DNA from 4 places in the Nonomuraea sp. NPDC050540 genome. Region 1 is predicted to be linked to each of the others. Evidence: riboswitches for the same ligand, from Rfam matches in the RefSeq annotation. Region 1 holds a riboswitch; each other region holds the start of a gene.
The links. Region 1 has a riboswitch for cyclic di-AMP ahead of ACIBI5_RS44005 (CHAP domain-containing protein). Riboswitches for the same ligand answer to the same signal wherever they lie in the genome.
Positions count from the first base shown of each region.

Region 2: it holds a riboswitch for cyclic di-AMP, as region 1 does, so the genes downstream of both, ACIBI5_RS11555 (C40 family peptidase) here and ACIBI5_RS44005 (CHAP domain-containing protein) in region 1, are expected to answer to the same signal.
Region 3: it holds a riboswitch for cyclic di-AMP, as region 1 does, so the genes downstream of both, ACIBI5_RS33720 (NlpC/P60 family protein) here and ACIBI5_RS44005 (CHAP domain-containing protein) in region 1, are expected to answer to the same signal.
Region 4: it holds a riboswitch for cyclic di-AMP, as region 1 does, so the genes downstream of both, ACIBI5_RS54175 (D-alanyl-D-alanine carboxypeptidase family protein) here and ACIBI5_RS44005 (CHAP domain-containing protein) in region 1, are expected to answer to the same signal.

Region 1 covers NZ_JBITHA010000019.1:72,248-80,139, forward strand. Annotated here, with positions in the region: gene ACIBI5_RS44000 (oxidoreductase) at 1-465, opposite strand, end outside; gene ACIBI5_RS44005 (CHAP domain-containing protein) at 1,042-1,734, opposite strand; cyclic di-AMP (ydaO/yuaA leader) riboswitch at 1,748-1,884, opposite strand; gene ACIBI5_RS44010 (aldo/keto reductase) at 2,037-2,861, opposite strand; gene ACIBI5_RS44015 (hypothetical protein) at 2,946-3,866, shown strand; gene ACIBI5_RS44020 (DUF6716 putative glycosyltransferase) at 3,863-5,044, shown strand; gene ACIBI5_RS44025 (FkbM family methyltransferase) at 5,057-6,004, opposite strand; gene ACIBI5_RS44030 (polysialyltransferase family glycosyltransferase) at 6,047-7,288, opposite strand; gene ACIBI5_RS44035 (glycosyltransferase family 2 protein) at 7,285-7,892, opposite strand, start outside.
Region 2 covers NZ_JBITHA010000003.1:260,579-268,470, reverse strand. Annotated here, with positions in the region: gene ACIBI5_RS11570 (glycosyltransferase family 4 protein) at 1-430, opposite strand, end outside; gene ACIBI5_RS11565 (M48 family metallopeptidase) at 427-1,701, opposite strand; gene ACIBI5_RS11560 (hypothetical protein) at 1,698-2,390, opposite strand; gene ACIBI5_RS11555 (C40 family peptidase) at 2,460-2,936, opposite strand; cyclic di-AMP (ydaO/yuaA leader) riboswitch at 3,001-3,164, opposite strand; gene ACIBI5_RS11550 (class I SAM-dependent methyltransferase) at 3,418-4,050, opposite strand; gene ACIBI5_RS11545 (LysR family transcriptional regulator) at 4,122-5,003, shown strand; gene ACIBI5_RS11540 (NlpC/P60 family protein) at 5,018-5,971, opposite strand; gene ACIBI5_RS11535 (NYN domain-containing protein) at 6,383-7,705, opposite strand; gene ACIBI5_RS11530 (phosphotransferase family protein) at 7,840-7,892, shown strand, end outside.
Region 3 covers NZ_JBITHA010000011.1:249,861-257,752, reverse strand. Annotated here, with positions in the region: gene lysX (bifunctional lysylphosphatidylglycerol synthetase/lysine--tRNA ligase LysX) at 1-398, shown strand, start outside; gene ACIBI5_RS33740 (NADP-dependent oxidoreductase) at 403-1,335, opposite strand; gene ACIBI5_RS33735 (winged helix-turn-helix transcriptional regulator) at 1,412-1,810, shown strand; gene ACIBI5_RS33730 (cytochrome P450) at 1,792-2,850, opposite strand; gene ACIBI5_RS33725 (LuxR C-terminal-related transcriptional regulator) at 3,202-3,414, shown strand; gene ACIBI5_RS33720 (NlpC/P60 family protein) at 3,500-4,543, opposite strand; cyclic di-AMP (ydaO/yuaA leader) riboswitch at 4,549-4,696, opposite strand; gene ACIBI5_RS33715 (amino-acid N-acetyltransferase) at 5,034-5,603, shown strand; gene ACIBI5_RS33710 (RDD family protein) at 5,689-6,939, shown strand; gene ACIBI5_RS33705 (RDD family protein) at 7,053-7,562, shown strand.
Region 4 covers NZ_JBITHA010000046.1:77-4,811, forward strand. Annotated here, with positions in the region: gene ACIBI5_RS54160 (multicopper oxidase domain-containing protein) at 1-648, shown strand, start outside; gene ACIBI5_RS54165 (hypothetical protein) at 810-1,199, shown strand; partial or broken gene ACIBI5_RS54170 (LuxR C-terminal-related transcriptional regulator) at 1,247-1,348, opposite strand; gene ACIBI5_RS54175 (D-alanyl-D-alanine carboxypeptidase family protein) at 1,443-2,357, opposite strand; cyclic di-AMP (ydaO/yuaA leader) riboswitch at 2,370-2,512, opposite strand; gene ACIBI5_RS54180 (TetR/AcrR family transcriptional regulator) at 2,645-3,187, opposite strand; gene ACIBI5_RS54185 (tannase/feruloyl esterase family alpha/beta hydrolase) at 3,344-4,735, shown strand, end outside.

The DNA.
Region 1 (7,892 bases):
GTCGATGCGGCCCGTCTTGTGCATGCCGCTGCTGACGGTCACCACGCGGGGGTCGGGACGCTCCAGCAGCCGCGGCAGCAGCAGGCCGGTGAGCGCGAAGTGCCCGAGGTGGTTGGTCCCGAACTGCATCTCGAACCCGTCCACGGTCTGCCGGTACGGCAGCGCCATCACGCCCGCGTTGTTGACCAGCACGTCGAGACCGCCGGTGTACGCGGCGGCGAACGCTCGGACCGAGGCCAGATCGGCCAGGTCAAGTTGCCTGACCTCGATGGAGGCGTCGGGAGCCGCCTTCTTCATCAGCTGGGCGGCGGCCTCGCCCTTGGCGACGTCCCGGCAGGCCAGGACGGTGGTGGCCCCGCGCCTGGCCAGCTCACCCGCGGCGATCATCCCGACGCCGCTGTTGGCTCCCGTCACCACGGCCGCCAGGCCTGACAGGTCGCCGATGTCCGCTGCGGTCCATCCCATGACCCCTCCAAACGTGATCACCGTCACCCTAACCCGCCCACTCCCTCCCCGGTCATGAGACAACGCCGGGGTGGGACTTGAGGTCCCGGGGGAGCGTGGGCTGGGAGCCGGGTTGTATGGCCGGAGGTTCGCGGGATGGCGTGGCCGTGGGAGGGGCTGGCGGATCGGGGCGCGCACGGATGGAGTCGGCGCAGGTGAGGGGTGCGTGGGAGTGGGACGGGCCCACGGGGTGTGAGGGCGGGATGGGGGTACGCGACGACGGGGCGGCGGCGGGTGAGGGGTGCGCGGGGGCGGGGCGAGGGGGTGTCGGGGCGGGGCGGGGGTGGCGGCGGGTGAAGGGGTGCGCGGGGCGGGGCGTGTCAGGGCGGGGTGGGTGTGCGCGGGGGCGGGGCGAGGGGGTGTCGGGGCGGGGCGGGGGTGGCGGCGGGTGAAGGGGTGCGCGGGAGCAGCGGGGGAGTGTGGCGGTGGGGTGGGGAGGGTGCCGGAGGTTCGCGGGGTGGTGCCGGACATGGGAACGGCGCGCCCGGGGGGAGGGGGCGCGCCGTTCCTGGGAGGGAGAGTGGGGGGAAGGGGAAGTTAAGCCGAGTAGTCGGGGTAGCCGTAGCCGACGACCTGGGAGGCGGGGCGGATGCGCTCCTCGACCTTGCCGTTGCCGGTGTTGCCCTCGACGGTGGTGATGGTGCCGTTGCCGTTGTCCTTGATGACGAACCCGACGTGGTTGATGGAGTCGAGGCTCTTGCTGCCGCTCCACGAGAAGAAGACGACGGCTCCGGGCTTCGCGCCGGTGCCCCATCGGTTGTTGTTCTTGAACCACTTGGCGTGGGTGACGGTGTAGGCGTCCCAGCCGACGGTGGTGCGGGCGCCGGTCTCTTCGCCGACCCAGCTGACGAACATGGCGCACCATGCGGCGTTCAGGTAGGCCTGGCGGTTGCCGCCGTCGCGCTTGACGGTCTCGGCGGCGCGGGGGGAGGACATGTACCACTTCTGGAACTTGGTGCCGCCGCCCCTGGAGTCCTCGCGGGTGCCGATCTGCTTCTTGGCCAGCGCGAGGACCTGGGCCGCCGTGGGCTTGGGCCGGTCGCTGCCGGCCTTCTTGCCGGGCTCGGCCTGGACGACGGTTTCCGGGACGCCCTTGGCGGCGGCGGACGCGGCGTGCGTCTCGGCCTGGGCGGGGTGTGTCGCGAACGCCGCGGTGGCGGCGATGGTCACGCCGAGAGCGGCGCGGGTGAGGTCGATCTTGGGGGCACGGGTAAGACGATGCTTCGCCATCGGGTGGGGTGACTCCTTGCTTCCATGCCGCTTACCGGGTTAGCTGACGGGTTCGGGCATGGAAGCTGCCCTACGGCGCGTGGCGCCGATTCACCCCAAAGGACCTGGGTCCCCGGTTCCGCGAGGGTGCGGATTCAGCGGTCACAGGCAAAGCCTGTGATGTGTGTGCGATGGTCTGGCAACGAACGGGTAGCCCGGACGTATGCCTTGGATGACCTGAAGGTAATACATGGGGCAAGGGGATTACAAACTCATAAATGACCATCCAAGGCTTGGTGCGGCCAAAAGGCCGCACCAGCCGGTCATCCCATCCAGTTAAAATTTGCCGGATCAGGTCCCAGACGGGTGCCGTTGTTGAGGGCTCCTATGGCAGCCATGTCCTCCGGGTCGAGCGTGAAGCCGAAGACCTGGATGTTCTCCCTGATCCGCGCCGGCGTGACCGACTTGGGGATCACCACGTTGCCGAGCTGGATGTGCCAGCGGAGCACGATCTGCGCGGGTGATTTGCCGTGTTTTCCGGCCAATGTGGCGAGGGCGGGGTCGTTCAGCAGGCCCTTGCCCTGGCCCAGCGGGCTCCACGCCTCGGTGAGGATTCCGTTGGCCTCGTGGAAGGCGCGCAGTTCGATCTGGGGGAAGTTCGGGTGCAGTTCGATCTGGTTGATCGAGGGGGTGATCTCGGCCTCGTCGATGAGCCTGGTGAGGTGCTCCACGCCGAAGTTCGATACGCCGATCGCGCGCGCCCGGCCGTTTCGGTAGATCTTTTCCAGGGACTTCCATGCCTGGAGGTATTTGTCCTGATCTGGAACCGGCCAGTGGATGAGATAGAGGTCGACGTAGTCGAGGCCCAGACGGGCCAGGCTCTCCTCGAAGGCCTCCTCGGCGCGGCCGTGGTCGGCGTTCCAGAGCTTGGTCGTGATGAACACCTTCTCCCGTGGCAGCCCCGACTCCCGGAAGGCGCGGCCCACCCCTTCCTCGTTGTAGTAGAGCCTGGCGGTGTCGATATGGCGGTATCCCGCCTGAAACGCGGTGGCGACCGCGCGTTCGGCCTCGTCGTCGGGCACCTGCCAGACGCCGAAGCCGAGCTGCGGGATCTGCACACCGTCGGTGTTGAGCAGCAGCGAGTTCATGCGACCCATTGTTCATATGGCGTTCCCTGCGGCTTAAGGCGACCGGGCTAGCTTGAACCCGTCGTGAAGAAGCAATGGGCTTGGGTGGAATCGCCGCTCCAGATGCTCTGCGCCGTCGAGGCCCACCACGCCGGGCTGCTCGGTGAGCGCACGGTCATCGTGCCGAGGGCGCGTCAGCGCGCACTCGTGGCCACGCGCCGCGAGCTGGCCGGGCTCGACCTGCCCGACGGGCTCGAGCTGGCCAGGCCGAGCGAGGAGATGCCGCGACCGGTCCAGGTGGTCGGTGACGCCTTCTCCGGGCGGGTGCAGCTGCGCTGGCTGACCTCGCGGCCGGGCCGCATCGTCATCGTGGACGACGGGCTGGCCACGCTCCGGCTGCTTGAGCTGCTGGCCGCGGGGCCGTATCGGGCGCTGCTGAGGGCCAGGCACAAGGCGGGACTGCCGCGCAGGGTCCTCGGGACGGCGGCGGCGCTCAGGCTGGCCGCCTCCAGCACCGCGGTGTTCACCGCGCTGCCCGTCAAGGACGACCTCGCCGGCGCCGTGCGCGAGCGCGGCATCGACCTCATCTGCCACGACTTCGGCTGGCTGCGCGCGCAGCCCCTGCGCTCGCCCGGCCCGGCCGAGCGCACGGTCGTGCTCGGCACCTCGCTGGTCCGCAACGGGCTCGTGCACCGCGAGCGCTACCTGCGCTGGCTGACGGAGCTGGCCGCCAGCGAGCCGCTCGCCTACTTTCCCCACCGCCGCGAGGACCCCGTCGATGTGGCCGTGATCAGCGAACGGCCCGGCATCACCGTGCACGACGCCGGGGTACCCGCCGAACTCACGCTTCGCGGCCTGGACGCGAGCCAGCGCGTCCTGAGCCTGCCCTCGACCGCCATCACCTCGCTGCGTGTGCTGCTCGGCACCCGCGGGGTCGCGGTCGAACCGGTCGAGGTGCCGGACGACTGGTGGACCAGCCGGGCGGCCCCGGCGCTTCGCTCACATCTGACGGGGGTTGCCGGGTGAGGATCCTGGCCGTTGCCGACTCTGACTCGTATCTGAAGTGGGCGGCCTGCCTGCTCGCCGACCTGCCCGGGGACTGGGAGCGCGATCTCGCGGTGGTCCGCACGCCGATCGTGCCCTCGCCGCTGCAGATCGCCGCCGCCGTCGGCGACGGTCCCCTGCCGCCGGTGCTGTCGGCGCGGTCCTTGCGGCGTACGGCGCAGCGGACCAGACCCGACGCGATCGTGGTGGCGTGCACGGGCCCGGTGGTGGACGTGCTGGTCGCCGAGGTGCTCGACGAGCTGCGGCCCCGGCCCGTCTTCGTCACCGGCCTGCCCGGCATCTCGGTGCCCGCCACCGACAAGGCCTGGCTGTTCCGCAGCGGGTGCGACCTGTTCGTCGTGCACAGCGAGCGGGAGGCGGCCGAGTTCGGCGAGGTGGCCGGCCGGCTCGGCGGAGGGGGGCGGGTGGGGCTCGCCCGCCTGCCGTTCCTGCGCGTCCCGGAGGACGGGGCCCGCTTCGAGCCGGACGGACGCGAGCGCGACCGGGTGGTCTTCGCCACGCAGGCCAAGGTGCCGCGCGGCCGCGAGGAGCGCGAGCAGGTGCTGCTTGCCCTGGCCAAGCTGGCCGATCGCCGCCCCGACCTGGACGTCGTGGTCAAGCTGCGCGCCCTGGACGGCGAGCGGCAGACCCACAACGAGCGTCACCCCTATCAGCGGCTCTGGCAGGAGCTCGGCGAGCCGGGACGGCTGCGCTTCGCCGCCGGTTCGATGGACGAGCACCTGGCGGTGGCGGCGGGGTTCGTGACGGTGAGCTCGACCGCGGCGCTGGAGGCGATCGCCAGGGACGTGCCGTCGCTGGTGCTGGAGGACTTCGGCGTCAGCGCCGAGATGATCAACCTGGTTTTCACCGGCAGCGGGCTGCTGGGCACGCTCGACGACCTGGCCGACGGGGCCTTCCGCGAGGCGCGGGGGGCGTGGCGGGCGGCGAACTACTTCCACGCGGCCGAGGCGGGGACGTGGGTGGGCCTGCTGGACGAGCTGCTGGCGGGCCCTCGCGAGCCGGCCCGTTCGCTGCTCGACGGAGCCGAGCACCTGGCCGCCCGGCGGCGGGCGCGGTTGCGGGTGGAGGTGCCGCCCGAGGTGCTGCGCATCGGCTACCGCACCAAGCGCAGGCTCTCCCGGGCCCTGCGCGCCGGCTGAGCGAGCCGGGCGTCAGCTTGGGGCGAGGTGGGGCCGGAGCACGTCCAGGTGCTCCGGGCGGCCCGCGGCGACCACGTTCGAGCGGTAGAGACCCACGGCGCCGGGACGGTCGAAGTAGGCGCGCTCGCACGGCACCAGCGTGTTGTGCAGCTCGTCGATCAGATAGACCTGGGGATAGTGCGCGTAGACGAGGTCGAGCAGCTCGCCGGTGTCGCAGCCGCAGTTGGCCTGCAGCTCCGGGTGCAGTTCGAACAGCAGCGCCGGGCGCGCGGCGAGCGTGGCCGCGGCGCCCTTGAGCACGAAGCCCTCGTAACCCTCGACGTCGATCTTGATCAGGTCGGCGGTGCGGCCGTCGAGGTAGGCGTCGAGCGTGGTCATCGCGACCGTCACCGACCGGCCGCCGGGACCGGCGTTGCGGACGTCGGCCGAGTGCTTGCCGGACTGCTCAGCCGACAGGTGCAGCTCAAGGGACCCGGCTTCCGCGCCCACGGCCGTCGCGGCCACCTCGACCCGCTCGCCCAGCCCGTTGCGTTCGACGTTGGCGCGCAGGTGGCCGAGGTTCTCCGGCACCGGCTCGAAGGCGATCAGCCGCCCGGACGGCATCCGGGCGCCGCCCGCGCAGGCGTAGACGCCGATGTTGGCGCCGACGTCGGCGACCAGCCCGCCGAGCGCGGCCAGGTCCTCGAAGAGCGAGACCTCGAACTCCTCGTAGTAGCCGCCCGAGATCGACGGCATGATCGTGTTGTCCCACGCGGGCCCGGTCAGGCGTACGCCGCGGTAGGCCACGACGGCGCCCGGGGCCACGCCCATGCGGAAGACGCGGTGGTAGACGACGTTGACCAGCGGCAGCCCGCGCACGCTGCGTCCACGCAGCAGCACCCGGGCCAGCCGACTGCGGTTGGCGGCGCGGGCGGCGCGCATCGTGGTGACGGCGAGCCTGTGCTTTAACTTGCCGATCATGACTCCACCCTGTCACGGAGCCAGGGCGGATGTCAGGAGATCTCAGGACAGGGCCCGGCTCAGCTTCTTCTTGAGCCGCGACAGCGGGCTCGGCTGCTCCGAGCCGGGCAGCAGGCCGACCGCGGAAAGGCGCTGCTTCTTGAAGTAGCGGCCACTGCCGTGGGCCTCGATGAACGCCGCCGCCCGGGGACGCAGCTCGGGATGGGACTCCGGCTGCATGCAGTACCCGACCGCCTGGACCACCTCTTCCACCGGCGGCCGCCCGTCGCACAGCAGCGCGTCCACGATCGTGGCCGGGATGCGGTTGCTGTTCTCGTACGGCGACAGCCGTTCCAGCACCAGCTCGGTCCCGAACGCGGCGGCCGGCAGCCCGTAGAAGTGCCGGGCGCTGACCAGCCCGGTCGAGAAGCAGCCCACGACCAGCTCCGGCCGCAGCGCCGAGAAGCACACCTCGGCCGGCACGCTCTCGTCGGCCACCGACAGCTTCACCCCGAGCGGCTCGGCCGCGGCCCGCAGCAGCCGGGCGTGCCGGCGTCCCGCCGCCGGGTGCGGCTTGAACACGACGCTGGAGTAGCCGAGGTCGGCCAGGGCGCGCAGCATCGACTCGTGCAGCGACGCCTCCTCCTGCGGGGTGAGGATCTCCAGCGCCGACAGGTACTGGCCCAGGATCATCGCCTGACCGGCCAGCATGTCGGGGGCGGTCGCGGCCACCTCGGTGACGATCCGCAGGAACGCGTCGTCGGAGATGGTCGAGGCGGCCACGCCGTACTCGCTGAGCAGCATGGGCGACAGGCCCGGCAGCAGGTCGAGGTGGAGCAGGCGGGTGATGCGGCGGAAGATCTCGGCGGGCAGCGGGTCGCGGGTGGGGCCGTAGCTCATCAGGCCGTCGGCGTAGACGGTGATGGGGCAGTCGCGCACCAGACCGGCGATCGTGCGCGCGGGCGGCACCGCGATCGACTCCAGCACCAGCTCGTCGACCCGGTCCAGCCTGAGGTGCGTGCGCAGCAGCCGCTCCAGCATCGGCACCTCGATGACGCGGGCCTTCCACGCCGACGGGTGCAGCGGCGCGATCAGCTCGTTCCACGACACCACCTCGTCGAAGCGCGAGCGCAGCACCGCGAAACCGGGCGTGCCGTCCAGCGGCAGCGAGACCTCGGGCACCGCGGCGTTGTTCGACACCAGCAGCGTTCTCCGGCCCTCGTGCGGGCCGAAGGCGCCCTCGTCGATCGCCGCGGCCAGCGACATCGCGCCGTAGAGCGTGGAGGCGTAGAACACCTGCGTCATGCCAGCTCCTCCCGGTCCCGGCGCAGGCGCAGGGCCTTGCCGGGCAGGTCGGGGACGAGCGCGCGCAGCACTTCCTCGCGCTCGACGGACATCCGCGCGACCGAGTCGGCCACGAGGTCGGCGGGCAGGCCGCGCACCATGGCGGCCCCGCGCTCGGTGAAGCGGGCGCGCAGCTCCGGGGTGAAGCGGTCGGCCAGCTCCAGGTGGTGAGCGAGCAGGGCGCAGAAGTTGCGCACCGCCTTGCTCAGATACCGTGCTTCGAGATCCTTGAAGACCAGGTCGAAGGCGTCGAAGAAGTGCAGTTGCCGCTCGTCGCCCACCTGGGTGAGCGAGCCGGAGACCTGCCGCCGGTAGAAGACGCCGGCCGCCGACACCACCGCGAACGTGGCCGCCTCGCGGTGCAGCCGCCAGATCCACGGCCGGTCCTCGGCGGTGTGCAGCGATCCGGGGAACTGCAGCAGGTCGCGCAGCGAGCGCCGGTAGACCCCCGCCCACGCGTACGGGTAGTCGACCATGGTCTTCACCTCGGCGGGCAGGATCGCCTCCTTCGGGTCGACGACCACGCCCCGCCGGGCCCATGGAGCGCGGTGCACGACCCGGTTGC
Region 2 (7,892 bases), on a different contig from region 1:
TGTACTCCCCCAGGTAGGTCACCACGTCGGCGTGCGCGCCGATGCGGCGCAGCACGCCGCGCAGGAGTGGCGTGCTCGCCCAGGACGCCTCGTGGCCGTGCGTCAGCATCACCACGCGCCGCGCCCCCGCCGCGCGCAACCGGGGCGCGAGCAGCCCCAGGGGAGCCGCGGCGCCGAAGACCACCGTGTCGGCGCCGAGGCGGGTCACGAGCCGCGCGGCCCGCCGCGCGACGCCGGGCGTGGGCAGCATGAGCGAGGTGGGGTGCCGGACGATGGGGTACGGCTGCCGCCGGTCGAACTCGGCGCTGCCCGCCCAGGCGGGCGCGTAGACGACGACTCCGGGGGTGCGCACCGCAAGCCCGTGCACGAACGACTGGATGCCACCCTGACGCGGCGGGAAGTCGTTCGTGACGATGAGGACGCGCCTCACGGCTCCGGGACGCCGTTCAGCAGCGCCCAGGAGCGGGCCATGGCGATGCGCTGCGGCGCGGTGGGGTGGGAGGAGTACAGGACGTACTCGACGGCGTCCGGCGCGAGGTCGGAGATGTTGGTCGTGGCCAGCCGCTTCTGCATGGCCGTGAACGTCGCCGGGTCGCGGGTGAGGTCGAGCGCGTGGGCGTCGGCGCGCGCCTCGACGTGGCGGCTGACGACGTTCTGGGCGGGTCCCGACAGGACGGTGGCCAGGCTCATCAGGCCCATGACGGCGCCCACGGCCAGGGGTTCGGTGATGGCGGTGACGCGGGCGCGCCGCCGTACCAGCGGGAAGAGCGCGAACAGCAGGGCGGCGCCGAACGCGGCGCCCAGCGCGCCGATGAGCGTGCCGTTGAGCACGTCGTTGTACTTGGCGTGGCCGAGTTCGTGGGCGACGACGAGCTCGACCTCCCGCTCCGGCGCCTTGAGCAGCGTGTCGTAGACGACGATGCGGCGAGTGGCGCCGAAGCCGGAGACGTAGGCGTTGAGCGCGGTCGTGCGGCGGGAGGCGTCGGCGACGAGCACGTCCTCGACCGGTACGCCGTCGCGCTCGGCCATGGCCAGCAGGCCGGTACGCAACTGGGACGGCGGCATGGGCCGGAAGTCGTTGAACAGCGGCTCGAAGACGACCGGATACACGAACGAGGCGGCGACGGTCAGCGCGGCGGCGCCCACGGCGGCGGGCACCCACCAGCGCCGGAACCTGCGCGCCAGGCCCACCAGCGCCACGATCATGATGGACAGCAGCACGACCCTGACCGCGATGTTCTTCAGCCGGTCGCCGCTCCAGCCCGCCCAGTCCTGCGTGGACAGGCCGAACTCGCGCAGCCGTACCTCGAACCACATGCCGAGCGGCCAGCGCACGACCTCGACCAGCACGGTGAGCAGCAGCACGCCCAGCACGACCCGCACCCACCACGGGCCCTTGAGCCGCCCGAGGACCTTCGCGCCGAGCGGCGTGGCGACCAGCAGCCCGGCGAACAGGATCGTGAGACCGAACGACAGGTACGACGGCACGCTGGTGGCCGCGTCGAACGCCTGCGACCTGGCGATCTCGGCGGCGGAGAAGTCGCGGGCCGGATCGGGGGCGACCCGGGGCGCTCCCGGCGGCAGCGCCCGCCAGGGCGTGGTGAACGCGGCGACCGCGACCACGACGGCGCCGAGCGCGACGGCGGCGATCCCGGCCTGCCGGTGTACCCGCGCGGGGGCCTTGTCCCGCTGATCGGTCACTCGAGTTCCTCCCGTAGATAGGCGCGCCATCCGGCGACGAGCTCGCCGGACGGCAGGGGCAGGGCCCGCTCCACGCCCAGCCGCCGCGCGTCGCGGTAGAGCCTCACCAGCCTGTCCTCGCCGAAGCGCGCGGCCAGGAAGCGACACGCCAGCCAGGCCTCCTGGTAGGACTGTGCCAGCCGCGCGGCCCCGGGCGCGAACGCGTCCGCCCCGGGCAGTTTCCCTGGCACCCGTCCGGCCCGTACCTCGGTGGCGAGTTCGGCCGCCGCCACGGGCACGGCCAGGCCCGCGTCCTTGTAGGCCACGTAGTCGGCGAACCCCTCGTACAGCCAGGCGGGCAGTCCGGCGGTGCCGGCGGCGACGTGGGTGAGCTCGTGGGCGAGGACGACGTCGCGTCCGGTGGGGGTGAGTTTGGCGTAGTTCTCCGGGATCACGATGACCCTGCCGTCGTGGGCGATCGCGGCCAGCCCCTCGACCGAGCCCACGCCGGCGGTCCGCGCCGCGTGTGCGGCGTCCTCGGCGAGTTCGACGCTGGGCCGTACCCGCTGGCCGAGGATCGCCGCGACGCGCACCGCCGCCCGCTCGGCGCGCCGCTGAAGGTCCGCTTCCGCATCGGGCGCCCGTTCGGGGGCGCAGCCCAGCGTGAGGACCAGGAGGGCCGCGAGCGCGGCGCGACGGCTCACGACCACGGCCCCGATGGTAGCCGGACGCGCGAAGGCCCCGTCCCGGGAGGGGACGGGGCCTTTCGGACCGGGCGACTACAGACCGGGCCGGACGGCTCCCGCGAAGGACGACTTGCGCCATCCGCTGAGCCGCTCGATGCGCACCCGCTTGCCGGAACTCGGCGAGTGGACCATCTTGCCGTTGCCGACGTACATGCCGACGTGGCCTCGACCGCGGAAGAACAGCAGGTCACCCGGCTGTAGAGACTTCCACGAGATCTTCTTCTTGATGCGCGCGTACTGGCTGTGCGTCACGCGGGGGATCTTGACTCCGGCCTTCTTCCAGGCGAACTGGACGAGACCGGAGCAGTCGAAGGCGCCGGGTCCCGTTCCACCGTAGCGGTACGGGTCGCCGATCTGCGCCCTTGCCGCGGAGACGGCCTTGCGGGCCTTGCTCTTCTGCCGGGCAGTCGTCGACTGCGTCGCCGTCTTGGCCGAGGTGGTGGTCTTGGCCGTGGTACGCGCCTGGGCCGCCGGGGCATGGAGGGCGAACCCTCCGGCCGTCACGGTCATGGCGAGCGCCGCGCCACCGAGAACAAGACGGGGGTTGTGCAGGGAGGTAGACAGGATTTCTCCTTGGTTCTTCCACGAACGCCTACCGGGTTAGCTGACGGATTCGGGCCTGGAAGTCGCCCTACGGCACGCTGAACGCGCCGATTCACCCCTTGATCCCGGGGGAATGGGATCGGTGGTTCCCCGGCTCCGTGCCTCCTGGCTGCACGGACTCGGCAGGTCGCGGCCCCTGGTCATACGGGGGCGACCGGCGGATCTCTATGGGTCCTCATCGAGCCCGGACGGGGCCGATGCCGGTTCGCGGCGCCATGGCTTGTTCGCCGCGACGCCAGAACGTACTCCCGGGTTCATGACCCGGCAAAGTCCCGGCAAAGTTGTAAAGATCAGATAAAGGACCTTGTCAGGACGGGAACTCCTGCTGGACAGCGGGGTCCCGTTACTCAAATGTGACCCTCCTCACACTTGGAGCTCCAGGGGTGAGTCAGGTCCCATCCGCCCCTCCTGTCACACGCGTCACAGCGGTCAGCCGGAAGCCCGTCGGCGTGTGCCGTACCTCTTCGATCTCCTTCAGCCGCGCGGCGTGCTCGCCGCCGAGATAGCGGAACAGGTACGGCACGCGCCGCCTCCGCCGGATCTCGAACCGGGCGGCGATGGCGTCGAGCATGTCCTCCGCGGGCGAGTGATCGACGTGCGCCTCGCGCCAGCGGGTCATCGGGTCGCGCTCGGGCCCGTCGAAGCGGCCGAGCAGGGTTCCGGCGTCGTAGAACCAGGTGGCGGCGGCCTCGTCGGCCCAGTCCCAGGCGAACTCGTCCACCACGAGCAGCCCGCCCGGCCTCAGCAGCGCGGCCGCCCGGTCGAGTGCGGCCTCCAGCGGATGCATGTGGTGCAGCGACAGTGACAGCACGATGACGTCGAACGGGTCGTCCTCGTAGACGGTCAGGTCGGCGCGCTTGGCGGGCACGCCCGCCGCGAGCGCCGCGGCCGGGTCGAGGTCGATGGCGGTGACGTCGTGGCCGCTCGCGATCAGCGCACCGGCCAGCGCGCCGTCGCCGCAACCGGCGTCGAGAACGCGGGCGGGAGCCTCGGGCAGCGCGGAGAGAATCCAGGTATCCATGGGTCCGATCGTGCAGCGAGCGATCCATGCGCACCACTGCGGGTTCGGCATGAAAGACATAAGCTCCATGCATGCTTGACGTCTGGTCGCTGAAGGTGCTGTCAGAGGTGGGACGGCTCGGGTCGTTCTCGGCGGCCGCCGAGGCGCTGTCCATGACCCAGCCGGCCGTCTCCCGGCAGATCGCCGCGCTGGAGCGCCGGTCGGGGGTGCTGCTGTTCCACCGCCTGCCACGCGGCGTACGGCCCACCGGCGCCGGGCAGGCCGCCCTGGAGCAGGCCGCGCACGTGCTCGACGGGATCGCGCTGCTGGAGACCCGGCTGGCCGCGCACGCGTCGGGCGAGCACGGGCGGGTGCGCGTACAGGCGTTCCCGAGCGCCGTCACCGCGTTCGTGCCCGAGTGCTTTCGCGTCTTCGCCGCCCGTCACCCGGCGGTCGAGCTGTCCCTGACCGTCGGCGGCGGCGGCGCGTCCGCCGTCCTCGCGGGAGAGGCCGACCTCGCGCTGCTCACCTCGTGGGACCCCGAGCCCGCCGGCCTGGAACTGGTGCCGCTGCTCGACGACGAACTGCTGGTCGCGCTGCCGGAAGGCCACCCGCTGGCGGCCGGGGAGAGCGTGCGGCTGCGTGCGCTGGCCGGTCAGGCCTGGATCGACGGCAGCCACCCCGACTGCCTCGGGCCGCTGTCGGAGCTCGCCGCGGCGCTGGGGGCGCCGCCGCGCGTCAGCCACCTGTGCGACGACTGGAACGGCCGCCAGGGCCTCGTGGCGGCCGGCGTCGGGGTGATGGTGTTCCCGTCGATCGCGGGCGGCGCGGCCCTGCGCCCGGACATCAGGCTCCTGCGGCCGGATCCGGCCCTGCCCGCGCGCCGCGTCCTCGCCGCCGTCCTGCCCGCGCCCGGCCGCTCACCGGCCGTGGAGGAGCTGCTGCGGACCATGCTCGGGTACGGCAGGCCGTAACGCCGGCCGGGGCTTCAGGGCCGGATCGCGCCCACGACGCGCCTGCCGTACGAGGTGAACTTGACGACCTTGATGACGTCACCCGTCTGGGGCGCGTGCACGATGTTGCCGTTGCCCGCGTAGATGGTGACGTGGCCGAGGCCCTCGCTGAAGATCAGGTCACCGGGGCGCAGCGCGTCGAGCGAGACCCGGCGCTTGGCCCCCCACGCCCACTGCTGCCAGGTCGTACGCGGCAGCGAGACGCCGGCCGCCCGCCAGGAGGCCTGGGTGAAGCCCGAGCAGTCGTACCCGCGCGGACCGGTGCCGCCGTAGATGTACGGCTTGCCGACCTGCCCGAACGCGAACTTCAGCACCGCCGCCGCGTTCCCCGTGGCCGGGCCCGTGTACTTGATGCCGGTGCTGTTGGGATCGCCCGACTTGTACGCGCCGAGCTCACGCAGGAGCTTCTTCTGCTCCTGGATCAGCTTGAGGATCTCGGCTCGTTCCTTCTCGACCTTGTCGCGCTCCTCGTCGGCCGCGACCAGCGCGTCCTGGGCCAGGTCGCGCTCGGTCTTGAGACCCTTGTTCTCCCGGTCGAACGCGGCCAGCTTCTCCGCCCGCTCCGCCTGGAGCTGGCCGGTGAGTGCCATGCCGTTGAGCATGCTCATCGGGTCGCCCTGGCCCAGCATCGCCGGCCACGAGGTCACGTCGGCGCCCAGCTGGTAGTCGTTGACCGCCATGGTGATGACCTGGGCCCTCAGGCGGGCGACGGTGGCCAGCTTGTCCTTGTAGGAGGAGTTGAGCCGGCCGTACTTCTTCTTCGCGGTCTTGTGCCGCTCGGTGGCGGTGTTGAAGCGCTCGACGACGTGGTCGGCCTTGTTGTTGAGGCGGGAGAGCTTCGCCTTGGCCTGTTTGATCGTGGGCTTGGGATCAGCCACGGCCACGCCGACCGGCGACGCCAGCAGCCCGATCGCCAGACCAGTCGCCAACGAAACCCGGCCAAACCTCACAGCGTCGCCTCCCAGTGATCACACCTGGGGGCAAATAGTACAGAAGTGATGGGTGTGTTCTCAGCCTTTAGCCTGATTTGTAACCCACACCCCACCATCCCCACCTCCCCCACCCATCACCAGGCACAACGACGGGCGACCCGTCGGCGGGCACAGCGGACGCCCCACCGCGCGACCGGCCGCCGTCCGGATGCCCGGGACCGCTGAGGGAGCCCGTCGAGCGGCCGGCCGCGCCGATGGGCGCAGATCGGAACGTACGCCCAGCCGGGGCGCCCGCGCACCCAGGCAGACCAATCCGGTCTGAACACCCCTCACCCCAGAGGCGTCACGTGGCAGCCGGCAAGGAGCACGACAACTTTTCCGTGCGAGACCGAGGAGCCGTGGGAGGGATCAGACGCGGCCGAGGCGGCGCAGGATCAGGGCGGAGGGGACGGGCCGGGCGCCCATGCGGCGGACCGACTCGGCCACCTCGCGGTCGGACGACACCACGGCTATCGCGCGGCCCGGCGGCTCGGCGCGGACCAGCTGGCGGATCACGTCGTCGGCGATCTCCCCCGGAGCGCTGAACAGGACGCGGACCCCCCGGGGAGCCACCACCTGGACGGGTGAGTTGAGTTCGGCGCCGTCGAAGACCACCGTGACCTCCACCCGGGTCTGGGCGACCAGACCGCCGAGGCCGGTCATCAGGCGGGCGCGCTGGTCGGCGAGGGTGAAGTTGCCGTAGCCGGTCTTGGTCACGTTGTAGCCGTCGATGATCAGATGCACCTGCGGCAACGCCAGCAACTGGTCCAGCAGCTGCGGGTCGTCGTCGGCCAGGGCACGCGCCGGCACGCCCCGGACCCCGGGGGCGCCGGGAGACACCGCGGCCACCGAGTCGGCGGGGCGGCTGATGGTGGTGGGCAGGGCCAGTTCCCTGCGCAGACCGGCCGACGCGTCCTGGAGCGCGTCGAGCAGGACCCTGATGCGGGCGTCCTCGATGCTCCTGCCCTCGCGCGCGGCCCGGCGGGAGGCCTCCAGCTGTTTCTCCACGTCGCTCAGCCGCTCACGTACCCGGCGCAGCTCGGCCTCGCCCGCGCTTCCGGCGGCCGTGGCGGCGGTCTTCACCTCGACGGCGGCCTGCTCCACCGCGCTCACGCGCTGCTCGGCCGCCTTGGCGCGCTCGCGGGCCTCGTGGAGTTTGCGGCGCAGGTCCGAGTTCTCGGCGCGGGCGGTCTTGAGCTGCTCGCGCAGCCGGTCGGACTCCTCCTTGGCGGCGGTCTTCGCCCCGGCCAGCTGTTCGCGCAGCCGTACGACCTGCTGCTCCTGCGCCGAGCCCTCGGCCGCGACGGCGGACTGCTCCAGGTCGGCCCGCGCCATCTCCACCATCTCCGCCCAGCCGGGCGGGCGGGTGAGGTAGGCGGCGGCGGCCACCAGCACGGGGTCGGCGGCGGGCGGCACGTTGCCCTCGGCCAGCGCGGCGACGAGCTCGGGCCAGCCGGCCGCGACCGACTCGGCGACGGCCTCGCGGAACTCCTTGTCGCTCTCCAGCTGAGCGGCGATGGGCGCGCTGCCGAGCTTCGCGCGCTTGCGCGGATCGAACCTGGCGATCCCGCGCAGCGGCGGAGGCACGATGGCGGCCGGCATCGACCCCAGGACCTGCGCCGCGAGGTCGACGACGTTCAGTCTTACCTGCTCAGGGAGCGGGCGAGACAGGCCTTCACCGGCTGAACTCATCCCGTAGTGTCCCTTCGCGCCTTGCTCTTTCAGTCAAGGGTACGGCTGCCGCGTACCTAACCGTAACTGTGCGTTGCATCTGGACAAGCGCTTGGTTGGCGGTATACGACTGTGCCAGGCCAGGGAGGTCCAGGGTGACGGAGCAGATGCGCACCTCCACGCGTGACCTGGAGGAACTGCACGATCG
Region 3 (7,892 bases), on a different contig from region 1:
AGGAGATCTTCGAAGAGCTGGTCGAGCACACGCTCATCCAGCCCACCTTCGTCATGGACTACCCGCTGGAGACCTCGCCGCTGGCCCGCAACCACCGCGACAACCCGCTGGTCACCGAGAAGTGGGACCTCATCGGGTTCGGCACCGAGCTGGGCACCGCCTACTCCGAGCTGAACGACCCGATCGAGCAGCGCCGCCGCCTGGTCGAGCAGTCGCTGCTGGCCGCCGGCGGCGACCTTGAGGCGATGCAGCTGGACGAGGACTTCCTTCAGGCCCTGGAGTACGCCATGCCGCCCACCGGCGGCGTGGGCGTCGGCATCGACCGGATGATCATGGCCTTCACCGGCAGGAACATCCGCGAGACCATCCTGTTCCCGCTGGTCAAGCCCACCAGCTGACCCTTCACGGGGTGAGGACGACCCGCCCGCGCTGCCCTCCTGCCGACAGCCGGGCGTAGGCCTCCGCCGCCTTCTCCAGGGGGTGGGTGCCGGCCAGGCGCACCGTCAGCCGGCCCGCCTCCGCCCAGCGGGCCACCTGGGCCAGCTGGCCGGCGTCGGCGCGTACGTACACGGTGGAGACCTGGATTCCGCGCAGCGGGATCGGCGCCGTCCCGGCGGCCACCGCCACGTACGCGCCCCCGGCGCGCACCGAGTCCAGCGCGGTGAGCCCCACGATCGCGGCGTCGACCACGCCGTCCACCCCGCCGGGCACCAGGGCGCGCACGGACGCGGCCAGATCCGCGTCCCGAGGTATGAACCACTCCGCCCCGAAGCCGCGCACCAGCTTCTCGTCGCCGGCACCGGCCAGTCCCGCGACCCGCAGCCCGCGCGCGGCGGCGATCTCCACCAGGTAGCCGCCCAGCGCGCCGGCGGCCCCGGTCACGAGGAGCGTCTGCCCGGGAGTCAGATCGGCCAGGTCGAGGGCCTGGATGGCGGTCAGCGTGTTCAGCGGCAGCGTGGCGGCCTGCTCCGGGGTCAGCCCCCCGGGCGCGGCGGCGACCTCGGAGACGTCGAGCAGCACGTACTCGGCCTGCGCCTTGTACGGCGGCATCAGCCGGTCGGACAGCCCGAACACCGCCTGCCCGGCCGTCAGTCCGCCGACCCCCGGCCCCACCTGGTCGACCACTCCGGCCACGTCCCATCCGAGCCCATACCGCTCCATGGGGTCGGTCAGCTTGTAGCCGGGCAGCGTCCCCGAGGCGGTGAACAGGTCGACCGGCTGCACGGCGGCCGCGGCCACCTTCACCCGTACCTGCCCGGGTCCCGCCTGCGGCACCGGGACCATGACGATCTCCACTTCACCCTCGTGCCCGACCAGCGCTCGCATCGTTGTCATGCGGCCACGGTAGGAAGGCTTACTCTCTTTTGGAAAGAAGGCACCTGAAGGTGCGTAAGCAACCCGGAGGAATGCCGTGCCCACCCAGTCGGCCGCGGACAGGCGCGCGGCAGCCCGCCTGGCCTACGACGCGTACATCGCCAAGTGCCCCTCGCGCCAGCTCCTCAGCACGCTCAGCGACAAGTGGGTGAGCCTCATCCTCACCGCGCTCGCCGGCGGCTCCCAGCGCTACAGCGACCTGGCCAGGACCATCGCCGGTGTCAGCCAGAAGATGCTCACCCAGACGCTGCGCAGCCTGGAGCGCGACGGCTTGGTCTCGCGCACGCTCACCCCGTCGGTCCCCGTGCGCGTCGACTACGAGCTCACCGATCTGGGCCGCACGCTCCTGCCGATCGTGGCCGCGATCAAGGAATGGGCCGAGGCGCACATCGAGGACGTCCAGGCCGCCAGGACCCTCTACGACAACCGCACCTGAAGCCGGGCCAACCCCCTCAAAACCACGTTCTCCTTGTACGGCGGCGCCTCCTCGACCAGCTTCAGCTCCGGCGCCGCCTCGGCCAGCGCCCGCAGCGCGATCTCGCCCTCCATGCGCGCCAGCGTGGCCCCGAGGCAGAAGTGGATCCCGAGCCCGAAGGCCAGATGCCGCTCCGGCGCCCGTCCCGGATCAAAGCGTCCCGGATCAAAGCGTCCCGGATCGAAGCGGTCCGGGTCGGGGAAGACGGCCGGGTCGCGGTTGGCCGCCCCGACCAGCGCCATCACCGGCGTGCCCGCGGGCACCGCGGTGCCGCCCAGCTCCGCCTCCCGCAGCGCCGTCCTGGCGGTGAGCTGCACCGGCGGGTCGTAGCGCAGCACCTCCTCGACCACCGGCTGGGGATCGTCCGCCGCGCGGTGGAGCATGCCGTGCCTGGCCAGGTTGAGCACACCGTTGGCGATCAGGTTGACGGTCGTCTCGTGCCCGGCGACCAGCAGCAGGACGCAGGTGGCCAGGAGTTCGGCCTCGGTGAGCTCCTGGACCTGGGTCAGGGCGCTGAGCAGGTCCTCGCCGGGGCGTATGCGCCGCTCGGCCAGCAGTTCGCGGAAGTACGCGCGGAACTCCAGACCGGCCCGCTCGGTGGTGTCCGCCTGGCCGGAGGGCAGCATCGGGTCGAGGCTGCGGGCCAGCGTCTCGCTCCAGCCGCGGAAGCGCTCGTAGTCCTCGGGCGGCACGCCGAGCATCTCGGTGATCACCAGGACCGGCAGCGGATAGGCGAACTCGGCGACCAGGTCGGCCTCCTCGCCCATGGCGCCGAGCAGCTCCGCGGTGATCGCCTCGATTCTGGGGCGCAGCCGTTCGAGCATGCGGGGCGTGAACGCCCGGCTGACCAGAGCCCGCAGCCGCGTGTGGTCGGGCGGGTCGAGACGCAGGAAGGACACCTGCGGCCGGTCAGGGTCATCGGTGCCCGGCGGGACGTGTCCGTGGCCGAAGCGGGGGTCGCGCAGCATCGCCGAGACGTGCTCGTGTGATGTGGCTACCACCAAACCGCCGCGGGTATGAAATAAATCGCCACGCTCGCGAAGCTCCCGATACTTTCCGTACGGGTCACGCCGGAACCCGGGATCGAACGGATCGAATCCCAGCACGTCGGCGGGGGTCAGTGTCGGTGACCGAGGGGCGTTGTAAGGATCAGTGAGATCGCTCATCGTGCCCCGAAGTGTGACGACATATGGCGAGTAGTTCACATAGGTTTGATCATGTCAATACAGCTGGTCAAGCTGGGCAATTGTCGAGCTTGACGACCTTTCCTGAATGCGTTTACCGTCTGCGAGACGAGCGCGTTGCGCGGTCCGATACGTCTGCGAGTTCTGCTGTTGGGGGGAGGGCTCCCGATGGATGTGCTCACCGAGGGCGTTGAGCTGAGCCACGCCGATTTAGCCTTGCTCGCCGAGCTGGCCAAGGGAGTCACGGTCGATCGGGTAGGGCGCCGGCTGGAGATCAGCGGACGCACGGTACGCCGCCGTTTGCGAGGGATATGCGACAGGATCGGTGTGGCCACCGCCATCGAGGCGGTGGCCTGGGCGGCACGCCGCCAGCTGATCTAGCAGGGCTGAGACCCGACCCCGCCGGTTCGACCGGCGGGGTCGGTTTTGGCTGGCATGGGGTCCTGGTTCCGTCTCTTCGGCGGGGTCAGTTCGCGATGCGGACCGCGCCCGCCCACGGGCGGCGGGAGATCGACGCCAGGCGCACGACGTCGCCGGTCTGCGGCGCGTGCACCATCATGCCGCCGCCGACGTAGATGCCGACGTGGTGCAGGTCGCTGTAGAAGAACACCAGGTCACCGGGGCGCAGCTCCTCGCGCGAGATGCGGGTGCCGGCCGTCCACTGGTCGCCGGTGTAGTGCGGCAGCGAGATGCCGACCCGCTGGTAGGCCGCCATGACCAGGCCGGAGCAGTCGTAGGAGCTGGGACCCTCCGCGCCCCACACGTACGGCTTGAGCTGCTGGGTCAGCGCCCACCTGGCCGCCTCGGCCGCCTTGCCGGCGCCGGCGATCGGCAGGCTGACCCGCACCGCGCGGGTGCCCGGCCGCCCGGCCTCGCCGATGGCCCGCTGGAACAGGTCGCTCTCGACCTTCTTGACCAGCTTGCCGATCTTGTCGCGCCGCGCGTCCAGGTCCTCGACGATCTCGGTGACCTTGTCGATGCGGGTCTTCGCCTCGGACTGGGCCTTCTCGGCCAGTTCCCTGGCGCGGGTGACCTGGTTGACCTCCTCGCCCTGCTGCTGCTCCAGCGCGTAACTGGTCGCGGCGCGGTCGAGGAAGAGCTCGGGGTCGTCGGAGGCGGCGAAGGCGAGGGCGCGGCTGAAGCCGCCCATCATGTACTCGCTCTGCGCGAGCAAGCCCGCCCGCTGGCGCTTGGTGGCGAGATCGGCCTCACTGGAGGCCAGCGTCTTCTTGGCGGCGTCGACGGCCTTCTGGGCGTCCCTGAGCTTCACGCGCTGGCCGTTGAACTGCTCGCTGAGCGTCTCGATCTCCGTATGGAGCTTCTCGGCCTGCTCCGACAGCTGCTTGAGCGACGGCTTCGGGTCGGCGGCTGCGGAACCGAGAGGCGTGACGGTGAACGTCACCGCGGCTACGGCCGCCGTCAGGACGACCAGCCGCTTCTTGATGCCTGGTTCGGGAGGGCGGGCATGCTTGCCCGCGGGCTTCCCTTCACGGTTACGCGTGCGCTTCACCAACCAGCTCCTCTCGTGGCCGCCTACCGGGTTAGCTGACGGGTTCGGGCCGGAGCAGCCCTACCGAGCCGTGGCTCGGATTCACCCCGGATGGCCTGCGGCCACTGGCGGGTCCCCGGCTCCCCAGGGGAGGGGATTAGGCGTGCCGCCGCGCGTAAGGACGCGGGTGACATCGACGCTGGACACTAGTGCACTCCAGGTTCGTGCTCAACCAGAACTGCCAAGTCTGTTGAGGTTTCACAACCGAAGCGTCACGGGGGGATCACGTGCTCCGCCGTACTGGAGCGACTTTATGTGCGCTTTGCGGGTGCATGGGACGTACGTGAGGTTCGGCGTCACCGGGGGAATCATTGCTCGTCACCGGCTATTCGCCTGGTGGTTGAGGGGGAGACGGCTGTTGTCGGGCATGCTCGTCCACTGGATGAGATGGTTGAGGAAGTAGGTGGGCAAATAGGGGGCAGCCGTAATTGCGTCTGTACTCTGAAGTGCCATGGAACAGGTCGCCGAACGGGCGGTACCCGACATCGAGGTCGTCGTGCGGCGAGCTCGCACGCCGGACGTCCGGACGATCAGGCGCCTGGTCGACACCTATGCCGGAGCCGGGCCGCGCCTGCTGGAAAAAGCCACGGTCACTCTTTACGAGGACGTCCAGGAGTTCTGGGTGGCTGAGCGTGGCGGGCAGGTCGTCGGATGCGGTGCTCTGCACGTGTTGTGGGAGGACCTCGCCGAGATTCGCACCGTGGCCGTCGACCCCGACGCCCGCGGTCTCGGGGTCGGGGGCCAAATCGTTACCGCTTTGATCGGAACGGCCCGCGAACTCGGGCTGGGGCGGGTGTTCTGCCTGACATTCGCGGTGGATTTCTTCGCCGCGCATGGGTTCCGCCCGATCCAGGGCACGCCGGTATCTCCCGAGGTCTATGCCGAGCTGCTCGCCTCCTATGACGAGGGCGTAGCCGAGTTCCTCGACTTGGAGCACGTCAAGCCCAACACCCTGGGCAACACCAGGATGCTGCTCCACCTGCCGTCGTTTGACTCGGACCTCGACCAAAGGGAAAGGTGATTGTAGATACCTATGTCGATACGTTGGGCAGCGAAGGCATGTGTCCTGACATGTGCCACATGCACACTCGAAGCGAGGTGACACGGTGAGCACCGGACAGCCGCCGTATCCACAGGACGACCCCGGCGACAACTCCGGGACTCCCGAATACGGACAGCACAACGCGGGCCACGCACAGGGCGAGCCCGACCCGGACGTGACCGTCGTGGGTTACCGCCAAGACGGCGACCCCTACGGCCAGCAGGGATACGGACAGCAGTCCGGCTCCCAGCCGGGTTACGGTCAGCAGCCCCAGTACGGCCAGCAGCAGGGATACGGTCAGCAGCAGCCTCAGTACGGCCAGCAGCCCGGCTCGCAGCCGGGTTACGGCCAGCAGCCTGGTTACGGCCAGCAGGCCCAGCAGCAGCCCGAGTACGGCCAGCAGCCGGGCTCCCAGCCCGGTTACGGCCAGCAGCAGCCTGGCTATGGCCAGCAGCCCGGTTACGGCCAGCAGGCCCAGTCGCAGCCCGGCTACGGCCAGCAGCAGCCCGAGTACGGCCAGCAGCCCGGTTACGGCCAGCAGCCCGGCTCCCAGCCGGGTTACGGTCAGCAGCAGCCCGGCTACGGCCAGCAGCCTCAGTACGGTCAGCAGCCCGGCTCGCAACCTGGCTACGGTCAGCAGCAGCCCGGCTACGGCCAGCAGGCCCCGTCCGGGCAGCAGTACGCCCAGCCGGGTTACGGCCAGCAGCCTGGTTATGGTCAGCAGCAGCCGCAGCAGGGCTACGGCCAGCAGGGCTTCCAGCCCGGCTACGGCCAGGCCTACGGTCAGCCGGTGGGCGTCCAGCCGCCCGGCGCGCCCGCGCCGCTGGCCGAGTGGTGGCAGCGTCTGGTCGCCCGAATCATCGACGGTGTGCTCTTCGGCATCGTCTACTGGGTGATCACTCTGATCATGGCCGGCATCTTCCTGGCGACGTACAGCTCGCTCGACGGTTCCAGCTCGGGCTTCTTCGGCCCGGTGCTCGTCGGCCTCATCTCGGGTGTGCTGGTCGGGGCGGTCTACATCGCCTACGAGCTGATCATGACCAAGATGAACGGGCAGACGGTCGGCAAGATCGTCATGGGCATCAAGATCGTCCCGGTCGGCGGCGCCATGCCGCCCGGCGGGCTGTCCACCGACGTCGCGATAAAGCGGGCCGGCGTGACGTGGGGCGGGTACCTGATCTCGGGCATCCCGTTCCTCGGCTGGCTCGGCTACATCTTCGTCGCGCTGAACGGCGCCTCGCAGCTGTGGGACAAGCCGCTGCAGCAGACGTTCGCCGACAAGGTCGCGCGTACCGTGGTGGTCAAGATCAAGTAGTGGTCGTGTCATGGATTCAGGGGTCACCGCCCGGTGGCCCCTGTTTCATGTGGCGCCGTGCCGTACCAGAATGAGGGGACAGCCGACCTAAAGGCCGTCGAGAGGTTGAGGCTATGGCCGCGCCCGCCCAACGCGCAGTGACCGCCGAATGGTGGGAGCGGCTGGTCGCGCGCCTCATTGAGGCCCTGGTCTTCGGCGTGTTCTATTACATTCTGTTCATCGGGCTGTGGACACTCTTCCGGTCTGTAGGGCTGCTGGAGGTCTTCGAGGGCCGCTGGCCCGAGGTCATCGCCTGGTTCGGCGCGGGCCTTGTCTATACGCTCTACGACTGGGTGTCGCATTCCGCGGGCGGCCGCACCTTCGGGCAGGCGATCATGCGGATTCGCGTGGTTCAGGCGGACGGCGCCGTTGTCACCTCCCATGGGCTGCTGAAACGCTCGCTGCTGTATCCGGGGCCGACCATGTTGATGGGCATTCCGGTGCTCGATCTGGGGGCCGCGGTGATCGCCTTCGGCGTGGGGATGCTCATCCTCATCGACCGTCCCCAGCTGCGCGGTCCCCATGACCGGCTGGCGGGAACGCGGGTGGTCAAAGACCTGCGCGAGCCGGGGCAGGCGGGATAGCCCCAAAAAATTTCCCTTGATCCGGTAAGGAGCCTGGAGAGACTGGCATTAGGCTGTCAGTCGCCCAGGTCACCCCTTGTCGGCGACCTGTCGCACGGGTGGCATCCGCGTGGCGCCATGGTCGGGCGGCGGCGGTTGTCCGCCACACGGCCCCCGCACGCGGCGCCGCGCCCGAGGTGTTCAGCCGGCTCCTGGGAAATCTGTCGCCGTGGAAACCCCGATCGGCGCGCGGGCCGAGGACGAATGGAAGGCCTTACGGAAGCTTTGGCGGCCGCCGTGACACCGGCTGGAGTCACCGGCCCCTTCGACTTTGGCGTGCGCTGAAGACGT
Region 4 (4,735 bases), on a different contig from region 1:
ACATCTATAGGAGCATCCATCACCCACACCGACGGCTTCGCCGTACAGCCGAAGGACGTCGACGCGCTGCTCGTCGGCATGGGCGAACGCTACGACGTGCTGGTCACCCTCAAGGACGGCGTCTTCCCGCTGGTCGCGCTCGCCGAAGGCAAGGCCGCCGCGGCTCGCGCGCTGGTCCGCACCAGCCCCCAGTCCGCGGCGCCCAAGCCCGGCCAACGTCCGCGTGAGCTCGATGGCGAGGTGGTCCGCTACGCGAAGCTCCAACCTCATGAGCAGGTACGGCTGCCGCAACGGCGGCCCGACCGCACCGTCAGGCTGGAGCTCACCGGCACCATGGCGGCCTACGACTGGGCGATCAATGGCAAGAAGTACGACCCCGAGACCGTCGCGCCGGTGCGCTCGGGAGAGAGGGTGCGCCTTTCCTTCGTCAACCGGACGACCATGTGGCACCCCATGCATCTCCACGGGCACACCTTCGCCCTGCCGTCCGGCATCCGCAAGGACACCGTCATCGTGCTGCCCGGCAGCACACTCAACGTGGACTTCGACGCGGACAACCCGGGGTTGTGGATGATCCACTGCCACAACATCTATCACGCGGAATCCGGCATGATGACCCTCCTGGGCTATGCGGCGGGCAGCCGATAGCCACTCGCCGGGCTCTGGCGAGTGCCCGGGGAATCAAGCCTGCCACCGACCAGCAGCGCCACCGTGCGGAGGTGCTGGAATCGCCCCGTGTGAAACGGCCCAGCACGCCCTCGAAGATCGGCCGAATCTACTATTGTTCATAGTAGATGAAGGTGAGATGGATGCGCATACACGCACAGCAGGACACGACCCTGACCCAGGCGCTCAAGGAGCGACTGGCCGACTGGTCCAATCGCTCCGGCATCCAGGTGGAGACATGGGCACTGCCCGCCGAGGAGGTACCCGATCGGGTGGCCGAAGCGGTGCTCGCGTGTGTCACCGAGGTTTTGGCCGTCGTCGAGGAGCGAGCCAGGGCCGCGATGGTGTCCGTCGCCGTCACCACCAGCACGAACGGCCTGCTCTTCACGGTGAGCGCTGACGGCATGGGCTTCGACGCGAAGGATGCCGGCTTGCGCGCCGCCCTTGCCGCCACGCCGGGGACCGTCTCGATCAATGTCACCCCGGACGGCTTCACCGTCAGAGGCGCCGTCCCGCGGGAGCGCCGGCAGTGACATCCATTCATGGGGGCGGGGGCATCATGGGAACGTGATTGTGGAGGGCGGATGAGGCCTCGCTTGGAGGCTGCGGCGACGGCGGCGGTTCGGGAGTCGACGCCGAGTTTGGCGTAGATGCGCACCAGATGGGTCTTGACCGTGCCTTGACCATGACCGACGGCGAACTCACCGAGGAAGCCGCGATACCGGTCCCCTGACCGCCACCTGGGAGGTCAGCGCCGGCGTCTACGCCCCCCTGGGTCAGCGTTGCCCGCCGGCCGCCCAGTCGAGCAGCCTCTGAGCGGTCTGGAAGCGGCGGGTGGAGCTGGTCTCTCCAAGAATCACACCGGCCAGCTGCCGGCCCTCACGATCGGCGGCGAAGGAGAGCGTGTAGCCGGCGGCCCGGGTGTAGCCGGTCTTCAGGCCGACGGCGCCCGGCTTGCCAAGGAGCCGATTCGTGTTCCGCCAGGAGTAGGCGCGGTGCTCCGCCGTGGCGGACACCGAGCGATACCGGCTGGAGGCGACCTTCTTGAGCGTCTGACTGCCCAGGGCGGCCTGGGCCAGCCGCGTCTGGTCGCGTGCGGTGGAGTAGCCGCCCCCCTTTGCGGGCATCCCGTCGGCGTTGACGTAGAGCGTGTCCCGCATGCCGAGCTCGCGAGCGGCGGCGTTCATCTTCGCGGTGAACGCGTCGACGCCCGGGCCGTACACGCGGGCGAGCGCGTGGGCGGCATCCGCGCCGGAGGGCAACAGCAGGGCGTACAGCAGATTCTCTACGGTCAGCCGGTCGCCGGCGCGCAGGCCGGCCACCGAGGCACCGTCCTTCGAGGCGTAGCGAACATCCCCAGAGGTGACCTTGACGACGTCACTCGGCTTGGCCTCCTTCAGCACGGTGTAGGCGGTCATCACCTTGGTGATGCTGGCCACGGGCAAACGAAGATCGGCCTTCTTGCTGAAGTAGACCTTGCCGGTCTTGGTGTCGATCACGTGAGCCGCACGGCCGAGCACCGTGGGGGCGTGCGCCGCGGCTTCCTGAACGTGGGAGCGGGACGTCGGCGGGTCGTCGGGCCCGACCGGAGGGGTGGCCTGCGCAGCGGTGGCGCAGGCGGTCATGGCGAGCGCGGTGACGGCAAGGCCGAGCAGCGCGCGGTTCAGCCGGTTCTTGAGATCGGTGGGCATGAAGGACTTTGCTCCTTGCTTCCATGCCGCCTACCGGGTTAGCTGACGGGTTCGGGCTGGGAAGTGCCCTACGGTCGCCGTCGAGCGAGCGTCCGATTCACCCCAAGAAGAGTGGGTCCCCGGCTCCGTGAAAATGGATTCGGCGGCCGGACGTCGTCCTGCGGGTTCCCCAGGAGACGCACGGTCCGGGCAATGAAAAGGCAACGAACTCGTCTAGGGTCCGCCACGCAATGCCCGAGACACTACCAAAAAGTACATATCGTGCAAACAGTACATTTACCCCCTTCTTACGACGGGCGGGCCAGACCAAGCACGATCAGGTCGAACAGCTCCTGGAACGCCTCCGCGTTCGTCCGGCCGAGATGCTCGAGCACCTCCGGATCCTGCAGCCGGTCCAGGGCGGCGTAGATCACCTCCGCCACGAGGCGCGCGTCCGTTTCGCGGAATGCGCCGCCGTCTATGCCCTCCTGGATGAGTGCGGCGGCGACGGACGTGGCGAACCGGTAATGCTCCTGGAACAGCCGGCGGATTCCCGGCTGCCCGGCGACATCGACCGAGAACGCCCGAGCCGCGCGGGTCAGCGCCCCACTGGCCGCGGACATGTAGGCGTGGACTCGCCCGAGCGGCTCCTCCAGCGCCCTCGCCTGAGCCATCGCCCGCCGGCCGACGCGCTGCAGAAACCGGTCGACGACGAGCGCGACGAGCTCGTCCTTGCTGGGCGCCAGGTCATAGAGGGTACGCCGCGAGCAGTGCAGCCGGGCGGCGAGTTCCTGAATCGTCAGCCGGCGAAATCCCTCCCGAAGGAAGATCTCCTCCAGCTCGGCGAGCACGCTTTCCTGCCGGCTCGTGAAGGAACGCCCGAGCGAGAGGGCGACGGGCGGTCGAGGATATCCGGTCATGCCTGCACTTTCGGGGATGCCGACTCTCGGGGTACCGTGAAGGGTACCAGGTACTCAAAAATAGTACCCCCTGTGTTTGGAGGCGGAATGCGCCGACCCAGCCGAACCAAGGTGGGCATCATCTCGTGCCTGCCGCTGGCCGCCGCCCTCGTCGCGGTCGGCGATCCCGTACGGGCGGACGCCGGCCGATGCGCGGCCCTGATGAACGCGACCGTGACCGACACGACGATCACCCGAGTCACGACGGTGACCGCGACGACCTCGGTACCGGAGCACTGCCTGGTCGACGCCTATGTCACCACGCCGGGCGACGCGACCGTCCCCAGCAATCGGGTGAACTTCCGCTTGGGCCTGCCGGCCGCGTGGAACTCGGACTTCTACTTCCAGGGCGTGGGCGGGCTCGCCGGGCACATCGTTCCGTTCGACGAGGGGCTGAGACGCGGCTACGCCTCGGCCGCCACCGACACCGGACACCAAGGCGCGAGCCCGTTAGGCCACCCCGAACTCGACGGCAGGTGGGCGCTCGGCAACCGGCCCAAGCAGATCGACTACGCCTACCGAGGCGTCCACGTCAGCACGGTCGCGGCGAAGGCGATCACCGCGATCCACTACGGGCGCGACACGCGCAAGGCCATCTTCAACGGGTGCTCCAACGGGGGACGGCAGGGCCTCATGGAGGTCCAGCGCTACCCCGCGGACTATGACGGAGTGATCGCCGAGGCCCCCGCGTTCGCCGCAGGCGACACGTTCCTGCGCTGGATCTCGCAGGCACAGGCACAACTGGCCACCTCCGGGTCCTGGCTGTCGCCCAGCACGCTGCCGATCCTCTCGGCGGAATCGCTGAAGCGGGGCGACGCCCGGGACGGGCTGACCGACGGCCTGGTCGCCGATCCGCGCAAGGCGGCCGTCAACCCCGGCCGGCTCGTCGGCCCCGGCAAGCTGACCCGGGCCCAGGCCGCCGCCGCACGGACCATCTATCGTGGACCCGGGCCGCTCCGGGGACATCCCGCCGGACACGAGGAGCTGTGGCGGTCCTACATCACCGGCTCGGCGCCCCCGCAGATGGGACCCGACGGCAAGCTCGTCTTCCCCTTCAGCCTGGCCGCACCGTTGTCGTACACGTTCGCCAACGAGTTCCTGCGGTACTTCCTGTTCAGCGATCCGAGCTATGACCTCACCAGGTTCGACCTCGCCAAAGATCGGCCGGCCGTCGAACGGATACGCGCGCTGCTTGACGCGACCGACCCCGACCTCACGGCCTACAGGGCCCGAGGCGGCAAGCTGCTCATGGTGCACGGCTGGTCCGACCCCGCCTTGAGCGGTACGGCCCCGGTCGCGTACCACAGGAAGGTCGTCGCCGAGATGGGCGCGGCGCGGACCGCCGGCTTCTTCCGCCTGTTCATGGCACCCGGGATGGGCCATTGCGCGGGCGGGCCAGGACCGAACACGTTCGACGCGCTCACGGCGATGGAACAATGG